Regions from separate parts of the Pseudoalteromonas sp. AWM4_233 genome, predicted to be linked through region 1. Evidence: predicted binding sites of a transcription regulator. Region 1 holds the regulator's gene; each other region holds the start of a gene.
The links. Region 1 encodes MetJ, which represses methionine synthesis genes. Its sites were predicted from a motif close to TAGACGTCTAGACGTCTA; they were not measured.

Region 1 (3,286 bases):
TGAGCCGGTTCGAGAAATTGCTGCAGATCCTGCTAATGCTTACCGATATACAGGTAAAGGCAATATGGTTGCGGTGATCAGTAATGGCACTGCAATTTTAGGTTTAGGTAACTTAGGCCCACTTGCTTCTAAACCAGTTATGGAAGGTAAAGCGCTACTATTCAAACGTTTTGCAGGCTTAGATTCAATCGACATTGAAGTAAAGCACCGCACTACAGAAGACTTTATTAACACGGTTGCGAATATTGCAGACACTTTTGGTGGTATCAACCTTGAAGATATTAAAGCACCAGAGTGTTTTGAGATTGAAAAAGCGCTCATAGAACGTTGTGATATTCCTGTATTCCACGACGACCAGCATGGTACAGCGATTGTAACTGCTGCGGGTATGTTGAATGCATTGGAAGTACAAGGCAAAGACATTCATGACGCTATCATTGTATGTTTAGGTGCAGGTGCTGCAGCAATCGCATGTATGGAACTGCTGATTAAATGTGGTGCACAGCGTGAGCACATTTACATGCTAGACCGTAAAGGCGTTATCCATACGCGTCGTGATGACTTAAACGAATATAAAAAGCTTTTTGCTAACAACACTGATAAGCGTACGCTTCAAGACGTTATTGCAGAAGCAGATGTGTTTGTGGGTGTATCTGGCCCTGACTTACTTTCTCCAGAAGACCTAAAGCTTATGGCAGACAAGCCAGTAGTATTCGCCTGCTCAAATCCTGACCCTGAAATTAATCCAGAAGTTGCACATGGTGCACGTAACGATTTAATTATGGCGACAGGTCGTTCAGATTATCCTAACCAAGTGAACAATGTTTTATGTTTCCCGTTTATCTTCCGTGGTGCACTTGATGTGCGTGCAACAGCGATTAACGATGAAATGAAGATCGCAGCGGTAGAAGCCATTCGTGGTATTGCGAAAGAGCCAGTGCCTGAGCAAGTGCTTAAAGCGGCCGATGTTGAGTCGTTAGAATTTGGCGCTGAGTATATTATTCCTAAGCCAATGGATCCGCGTTTATTGCCTCGCATTGCTAAAGCTGTAGCACAAGCTGCGATTGATTCTGGCGTTGCACAAATCGATTTACCAGAAAACTACATGGCACAATTTGAATCTTAGGCAAGATTAAATTAAAAAAAACCTCGCAATGGCGAGGTTTTTTTATGTTTTCTTTGTAATAACAAAAAAGCTGATTAACCTTCTTCGTTAATCTCAGGGATCTCTAAGCCCATCTCTTTCATAATGTTACGCACTTCAACAGGGATCTTCTCCGGATTGTCTTTACGTAAGTCCTCGTCGCTCGGCAACGGTTGGCCCGTAAAGGCATGCAGAAATGCTTCACACAGTAACTCGCTGTTTGTTGCATGGCGCAAGTTGTTCACTTGACGGCGGGTACGCTCATCAGTCAGTACTTTTAACACATTTAAAGGAATAGATACGGTGATCTTCTTCACTTGCTCTGATTTTTTGCCATGCTCTGCATAAGGGTGAATATATTCACCATTCCATTTAGCCATAATATTTTTTCTGATGCCTTTAGAGTAATTACTGCCAATAAGACTACGCTCGTTTGCGACGGCTTTAATTGACCTAGTTTGACTAACGCCCAACTCAAACTAAGGTTAATGTACCGATTTATGGTCAAAAACCCAGTCTTATTAACAATATTAGTTAACGAGGTGGCGAAATTTTATCGGTTTAAAAAAGATAGTCAAATTCTAGTTAAATAGCCATTTAGCAGTATAAATGTTTTGACTTCTCTAATTTGATCATCTAACCTTTTAGACGTCTAAACATCCATATACTAGGTGGTGATATGAGCCAACGCAATAAATCAACAGTCGCAGTCAGACATGGTATCGAAGCCGATAAACATCATGGTGCGGTTGTGCCTCCTCTTTACCTTTCAACAACGTATTCGTTCGCTGACTTCGATACTAAGCGTGATTACGATTACGGCCGTAGCGGTAACCCAAATCGCGATATTCTAGCTGAAGCATTAGCGCAGCTTGAGGGTGGAGAAAAAGGCATCATCACAGCGACCGGTATGGCAGCTGTCCACCTAGTAACACAACTTTTAAATCACGACGATACCTTAGTTATTCCACATGATTGTTATGGTGGTAGTTATCGTTTATTCACATCACTTGAAAAGCGTGGCTTGTTAAAACTAAAAGTTTTAGATTTAACTCGCGCTGACAGCCTTGCACAAATTGCAGAGATCAAACCTAAACTGGTTTGGATTGAAACACCGAGTAACCCAATTCTTCGTCTTACAGACATAGAGGCGGTTGTGAATGCAGCCCATGCAGTGGGCGCATTAGTTGGGGCTGACAATACGTTTTTATCTCCTGCGCTACAAAACCCAATTTCGTTTGGTGTTGATATTGTGGTGCATTCGACCACGAAATACATTAACGGCCATTCTGATGTTGTTGGCGGGGCCGTGATTGCGAAAACCCAAGCGTTAGGCGAAGAGCTGGCTTGGTGGGCAAATAATATTGGTATTACTGGTGCACCATTCGATAGCTATCTGACATTACGTGGTTTAAGAACTCTTAAAGTGCGTCTTAAGCAGCACGAAGAAAATGCCTTAGCTATCGCCAAGTACTTAGAACAGTCTGAGTACGTTCGCAAAGTGTATTACCCAGGTCTTGAATCACATCCACAACACGAACTGGCGAAAAAACAGCAGTTAGGGTTTGGTGGTATGGTGAGTTTTGATATCGCAGGTGGTCTTGAAGATGCTGCGGCATTCTTAACAACAGTGAAAGAGTTCTCGTTGGCTGAGTCTTTAGGTGGTGTTGAGAGTTTAATTTGTCACCCTGCAACCATGACACATGCAGGCATGGAACCTAAAGCACGTTTAGAAGCGGGTGTAGGCGATACTTTGATTCGTATTTCTGTCGGTATTGAGGAAGTAGTAGATCTACTTGCAGACCTCGAAGCGGCTTTTGCTAAAACACAGCCAGGTAAAGCGCCTGCGCCTGCTGATAACAAAGCCTGTAAATTAACACCTGCCCATCCAGCACTTTGGTAAAAGAAAATGACAAGAGTAGTACATAAATTTGGTGGGTCGAGCTTAAGCTCGGCCTCGCGTTATCAGGCTGTCGCACAGATCGTGGTTGGCCAGTGTCAGTTGGGCGATTGTGTTGTGGTTTCTGCAGCAGGTAAAACAACCAATACCCTAGTTAAACTATGGCAGAGTTATCAGCAACAAGAGCATCAAAGTTTTAACGATATTCTATTACAGGTTGAGAACCATCAAGTCGAACTGAT
Region 2 (3,286 bases), 1.0 Mb from region 1:
TTATCAACACCGGCCATGATGCGTAAAAGAGTCGATTTACCTGCGCCGTTTAGACCTAGTACACCAATTTTCGCACCAGGGAAGAAAGATAATGAAATATCTTTTAAAATCGTACGTTTAGGTGGCACCACTTTGCTAACGCGGTGCATTGAATAAATAAACTTATCTGGCAATGCCATAGATGAAACCTTTCATGTTCAAAATTAACTTGCATATTGTAGAGTTTACCTAGCGATTTCGTCAATCAAACAGCAGGTTATCTCTTTTTTAAACTCATGAAATTAACTCAAAACCAATAGTGCTACACCAGAAAAAGCAATTATCCCACCCAATATCATATTTTTTGTCATGGGTTCTTTTCGCATGGCGCCAATAGTCATCACCATCAGCGGGGCGGTTGCGAAAATAGTTTGTGCGATAGCCGGATCGGTATGTTTGACTGAAATAAGCTGCAACCAAAGGCCAATAAAAGTGCCAAAAAACACCGCGACAAAAAGCCATTGCTTTTGACTTATGCCATTCAAGGTAATGGCTTGTTTGAGATTTTGTTCTTTTAGGCATGCGACAACGCAAGCGACAGCCAGTGTGCCTGAAAATAAACGAATAAAGGCGGCCCACAAACTACCAATTTGTTCAGCGTTCATAGCACCTTTTGACATCACCATACCTGCCGCTTGGCAAGTGGCTGCAAGTAAGGCAAAACCAACGCCTTTGATGTAAATGCTGTGCTCAACTTGAGGTAATGGACTTTTAGGTTTAATTGCCAACAAAACGCCTAAAGTTGTGATAACAATACCAAGCCATGCAAGACCACTGAGCCATACGCCGAGCAATACAATATTTAGTACACCTGCAATGGCCGGCGCGAGTGATTCAATGACAAGTGTACGTGCTGGGCCAATATTTCTAAGTGCAGCAAAATAAGCGCTATCGCCAATAGCAATACCCAAAATGCCGCTGACAATAAGCCAAGCCCAAGAGCTGGCTAATTGTGGCAGAGGACTGGCAGGCATCACTAGTAAAATTAATAACATGAGCGCACAAGCGATCACACCTTTACTGATGTTCAATTGCAAAGGCGATAAATGATGGCTAAATCGTTTGTATAAAATTGTTGATGACGCCCAGACTATGGCTGCGCTGATTGCGGCAAGTTCACCGATCCCCATTATATTCTCTTACTCTATTCTTTTCAGGCGAGTGGATTATCAAGGTTCTTCTTCTAGTTGCAAACAAATGAGTTGAGATTTTAGACATCTAAACATCTAGAGGTTGAATTTTTCGACTTTACGTTCATAATGACACCCATAAATTAAGTTGGGGAGAATTGTATGCCGATCACCGTAAAAGATGAGCTACCTGCTATTGCTACACTCAGACATGAAAATGTCTTCGTGATGCCGAAATCACGTGCAAGAACGCAGGAGATCCGTCCAATGCGCTTGGCGATTCTCAACCTAATGCCCAACAAAGTTGAAACCGAAGTGCAGTTTATTCGTTTACTTGCGAATACGCCGCTTCAGGTTAACGTCGATTTATTACGTTTAGATACGCACCGTAGTTCAGAAAATTCTGAGCAACACTTAGATATGTTCTATCGCTATTTTTCTGATGTAAAAGATGAAAACTACGATGCCATGATCATCACAGGTGCGCCGCTGGCTCATCTGGAATATGACGATGTCATTTACTGGCAAGAACTCAAAGAGCTATTTGATTGGGCTGAAAACCATGTGACCTCAACATTATTTTCTTGTTGGGCAGCTCATGCGGGTTTGTACCATCATTATGGTTTAAAGCGTGAACTTCGTGATGATAAATTATGCGGCGTATTTAAGCACCGTTGTTTGTTTGAGCATGGTGCGCTAACTCGTGGTTTTGACGATGAGTTTTTAGTACCTCATTCTCGCTATGGTCACATTGACCTGGCTAAAATACAAAATACGCCTGAACTTGCGGTGTTGGCAGGCTCTGAAAAAGTGGGTGCGTATTTAATTAAAAACCAGTCTGGCAGTCAGGTGTTTTTAACTGGTCACCCTGAATACGATGCTGATACTTTACAAAAAGAATATTTACGCGACCTAGCCAAAAGCCCTGATGCGCCTAAGCCAGAAGGGTATTTCCCGAATAACGATGCTGAGCAAAAACCGAGTAAAACATGGCAAAGTCATGCCTTTTTGTTATTCTCAAATTGGCTGAATTATTACGTTTACCAAACAACTCCATACGATATTAACCTAGTTAGCCAAGATGTAAGGACTAACAACTATGCCGAATAAAAGTGCAGCCTTAAAAGAGGCTTTAAAACAACGTATTCTTATTTTAGATGGCGCCATGGGTACCATGATCCAAGAATATAAATTTGAAGAAGAAGATTATCGCGGCGAGCGCTTTAAAGATTGGCATGTGTTAGTGAAAGGCAATAACGATTTATTAAGCCTAACTCAACCTGATGTCATTGCAGATATTCATCGTAAATATCTAGCAGCTGGTGCTGATATCATTGAAACAAATACTTTTAACGCGACCACTATTTCGATGGAAGACTACGAAATGGGTAGTTTGAGTCGTGAAATCAACCTTGAGTCGGCTAAATTAGCACGTAAAATTTGTGATGAGTTCACTGAGAAAGAGCCGCACAAACCGCGCTATGTTGCAGGTGTATTAGGTCCAACTTCTAAAACGTGTTCAATCTCACCAGATGTGAACGACCCAGGTTATCGTAATATAACCTTCGATGCGCTGGTTGAGGCCTATATTGAGTCTACGCTTGCTTTGATTGAAGGTGGTGCAGATTTAATTTTGATTGAGACGATTTTCGACACCTTAAATGCCAAAGCTGCGTCATTTGCCGTAGAAGAAGCGTTTGAACAAGCGGGTATTACGCTGCCAGTTATGATCTCAGGTACTATTACCGATGCTTCAGGTCGGACATTGTCAGGTCAAACAACAGAAGCATTCTATAATTCTATTCGACACATTAAACCTATTTCAATTGGTTTGAACTGTGCTTTAGGCCCAGACTTATTACGTCCTTATGTTGAAGAGCTGTCGCGCGTGTGTGAAACCTTTACTTCAGTGCATCCTAATGCGGGTTTACCGAATGAATTTGGTGAGTACGACCTAGAAGCCGATGAAATGTCAGTAGAAATCATCGACTGGGGCAAAGAAGGCTTCATCAATATCGTCGGTGGCTGTTGTGGTACAACACCTGAACATATTAAGGCATTTGCTAATGGCCTTGCGCAAATTAAACCAAGATCTCTGCCTGAGCTAGAAGTGCGTA
Region 3 (3,286 bases), 470 kb from region 1:
CAACTTTAACAAAGACATGTAATAAACCTGGGTCCTTTGTCTCTGCATTATAAGTAAACATTTGGCTAGCAAGCTGTTTGTCTACTACGAGCTCTTGATATAACTCTGAATTCGAAGAGAAATAAAGCTGTGAGATCAGATCAAGTGCTGCGCGATCTTTTTTAGTCGGCTGCCAAGCAGTGCCTTTGTATGATACGAGTAACCAGTGACCCGGCATGCCTTCGAACTGTTCATGCACATATTTAGGCGCTTGTTGTTTTGGCTCTACCGGAATATCCGCTTGGTAGTCACCTTTTTTCCAATTGCCCCAGTGCTTCTTAACCATATTCATGGTTTCTTGCGGGTCAACATCGCCTACAATCACAAGTGAAACATACTCTGGCTTATAAAAGCGCTCAAAGAACGTCTGGCCATACGCCATTTGATCAGGCATAGCTTCAATATCTTCGAAAAAGCCCATTGTGGTGTGCTTATAAGTGTGCTTTTCAAATGCCTCTTTGCGCACTGCAGCAAGTAGTTTACGGATTGGGCTGGCATTATTTTTTAAATACTCACCTTTAACCGTCAGTGCTTCAGTACGAAACTGCTCTTCTGAATACTTTAGGTTTTGAAAAATGTCCGCTTTGATTTCAAGTACTTTGTCTAAATGTTCTTTAGAGAAATTTAAGTGGTAGTTGGTGTAGTCGTTTGTCGTGTAAGCGCGGTTGTCTACCCCTGAGTTTTTCAGAATATCTGCATAAACATCTTGTGGGAATTTTTCAGAGCCTTTAAACATCATGTGTTCAAAAAAGTGTGCGAAACCGGTTTTGCCTGCTTCGATTTCATTTCTAGAGCCTACAGATACTGGAATTTGTAGCGATACAACATCAGGATAATCCGTTTTAACGACCATCACACGAAGACCATTTTCTAGTTCTTCTAACACATAGTCTTGTGCAAATACTTTGTTCTCAACAGACGCTGATGCAACAGTGGCATTCGCTGTATTGCTTGTCTGTGCATTATTACTTATACAACCTGACAGCGCTAAAGTCACTGCAAGGCTGGTTGCCAAAAGTTTAAATTTCATGTGATTTCCAAATTCAGTTTTTATTTTTCATACCATTCCTCTTAATTAAGCGATCTATTTTGAGGCAAGGAAAACTTGTCGATAACACCGCTCACGCCGAGCTACCTACTTCCAGTAGGCAAGGCGGAAATTTGGCTATTTAGTTGTTCTAAATGAGAAATTCCCAGCGAGGTTATCATCAGTTTTAGTCTCTCAAAATAATTGAGTATTATTGAGGATTGGTATCACATATGTTACCGCTTCAATTATGCAATAAATTACTGTGACTCGCTCATTTACAAGCAATATTTATGTAAATAAATATATCCGAGTTACTGAATTATCCCTTAAGCCTCAAAAACAACATGAGAGAAATTCATAGTGTTTGAATAAGTTTCATGAAAAAAATCTATCTAGACGTCTAAATGGCTGCTATATTTACCTCATCAGCACAACCAATGGGAATGAGGACCATGGCTTTATCATTACAAGAGAAAATTTTGGACCCTAATCAAGGCGTATATTTAATTGGTACTACTCCGCCAAAGATGGGGACTGATGAAGCGCAAGTCAAAACCATTGCACAAAAGCTACTTGGTCGTTTACACGAGATTGAATATGACGGTGTTGTGATTTACGACATTCAAGATGAAAGCAGCCGCACTCAAGTTCCGCGCCCTTTTCCATTCAAGCATACCGTAGATCCATGTGAATACAGCCAACTCGTTAAAGAGTTGTCACAACTTGATGTCATCACCTATAAAAGTGTGGCACAACGTGAGGCGAGCGAATTTAATCAGTGGCTTAACAATACTAAAACTAAGCATGGCTTAAACAACCTTGTATTAGTAGGTAGTCCATCTTCAAATGGCGAAGTTAAACTTAGCCTGCCTAAAGCATACGAAACGATTGCAGAGCACCAAGATGATTTTTTCTTAGGTGGTGTGACGATTGCTGAACGCCATGCGAATAAGCGAAACGAACACGAGCGTTTGTTGGAAAAAACAGCACAAGGGTGTGAATTCTTTATCTCTCAAGCTGTTTACAATGCACAGGCGACGATTGATTTAATCACCAGCTATGCTCGTAGCTGTCGCCAACAAGGGCTTGAGCCTAAACGTATTATTCTTACCTTTACGCCATGTGGCGGTGAGAAGACATTGCAGTTTATGGAGTGGCTGGGTATTTCAGTGCCAGAAGCAACGAAATGGCGCATGCTTGACTCACAAAACCCATTAAGCGAGTCAATCCGCATTTGTCGTGAGAATTTAGACCTGATCATTCAAAGCTGTGCACATCTAAATGTACCGCTTGGTTTGAATATTGAAAGCTTAACCAATCGTAAAGAAGAAATTGATGCATCGATTAATTTATATCGTTTATTAAAAGCAACGATGGAACTTAATCTTGCAGAAAAACAAATAGCCTAATTAGACTAAAGAACAACTAAATAACATCAATTCTCAGTCGCATTATCATTGATAGTGCGACTTGTCTGTGTATAATCTGTCCCTCTTTTAACAATCAAGTTTACATGGAGTGAGTAGTGCTATTCGTTTTTTTAACGTTTATAGCCGCTGGAGTATCTTTCATCTATGCGTCTAATCGACACCAATTGGCTTTAAACACCCCCATATCTAAAAAATTTAAACAGCTCGGTTATTTGCTGTTAATTTCCTCAGCAGTGATCAGCCCATTTATTTTCAATGGTGCGGCAAGCGTTTTTATTTGGCTCATGCTAATTATGCTTGTACTGATCATCATCCCCATCTCTAGTTTTTTGATTAGGAGCATTCGATGAGCCAGGCACATCAAAAAATTCAACCTCAATGGTGGGGCAAAACAGCGGTAGGTGTTTTTCTTGGATTAGCGTTGAGTTATGGCATTGTGGCGTTAATTGTATGGTTTGGGCCAGACAGTATTAACACTAACCTAAGCGACCAACGCCTACTCTGGAAAACCCAATTTAATATGTGGATTGTTACCCCAATCTGGATGTTGATTGTCAGCTTTATTTATATGTTCAAAACAACTAGGCAAGCATTTATCTACTTGTTGTCAGCAAACGTAATCATCTACACGATATTTTTTGGTTTAAGGAGCATGCTATGAAAATAAGGGCCGACATTGTTCGAATATACCAAACACTTCACACGTGGACGGGGATCACAACCGGACTGTTATTATTCATAGGCTTCTTTGCGGGTGCATTAGTGATGTTCACTGACACCATAGATC

Region 2: a site for MetJ is predicted at 1,251-1,268, ahead of ACXAC4_RS10460 (homoserine O-succinyltransferase). Genes of this name have one in related genera too.
Region 3: a site for MetJ is predicted at 1,463-1,480, ahead of ACXAC4_RS12985 (methylenetetrahydrofolate reductase). Genes of this name have one in related genera too.

Annotation. Positions count from the first base shown of each region.
Region 1 is NZ_JBSWSZ010000001.1:3,372,035-3,375,320, reverse strand. It holds gene ACXAC4_RS15355 (malic enzyme-like NAD(P)-binding protein) at 1-1,126, shown strand, start outside; gene metJ (met regulon transcriptional regulator MetJ) at 1,201-1,524, opposite strand; gene metB (cystathionine gamma-synthase) at 1,824-3,047, shown strand; gene metL (bifunctional aspartate kinase/homoserine dehydrogenase II) at 3,054-3,286, shown strand, end outside.
Region 2 is NZ_JBSWSZ010000001.1:2,349,218-2,352,503, reverse strand. It holds gene ettA (energy-dependent translational throttle protein EttA) at 1-179, opposite strand, end outside; gene ACXAC4_RS10465 (DMT family transporter) at 282-1,169, opposite strand; gene ACXAC4_RS10460 (homoserine O-succinyltransferase) at 1,332-2,279, shown strand; gene ACXAC4_RS10455 (homocysteine S-methyltransferase family protein) at 2,269-3,286, shown strand, end outside.
Region 3 is NZ_JBSWSZ010000001.1:2,905,282-2,908,567, forward strand. It holds gene ACXAC4_RS12980 (M16 family metallopeptidase) at 1-1,069, opposite strand, end outside; gene ACXAC4_RS12985 (methylenetetrahydrofolate reductase) at 1,522-2,478, shown strand; gene ACXAC4_RS12990 (hypothetical protein) at 2,846-3,160, shown strand; gene ACXAC4_RS12995 (PepSY-associated TM helix domain-containing protein) at 3,157-3,286, shown strand, end outside.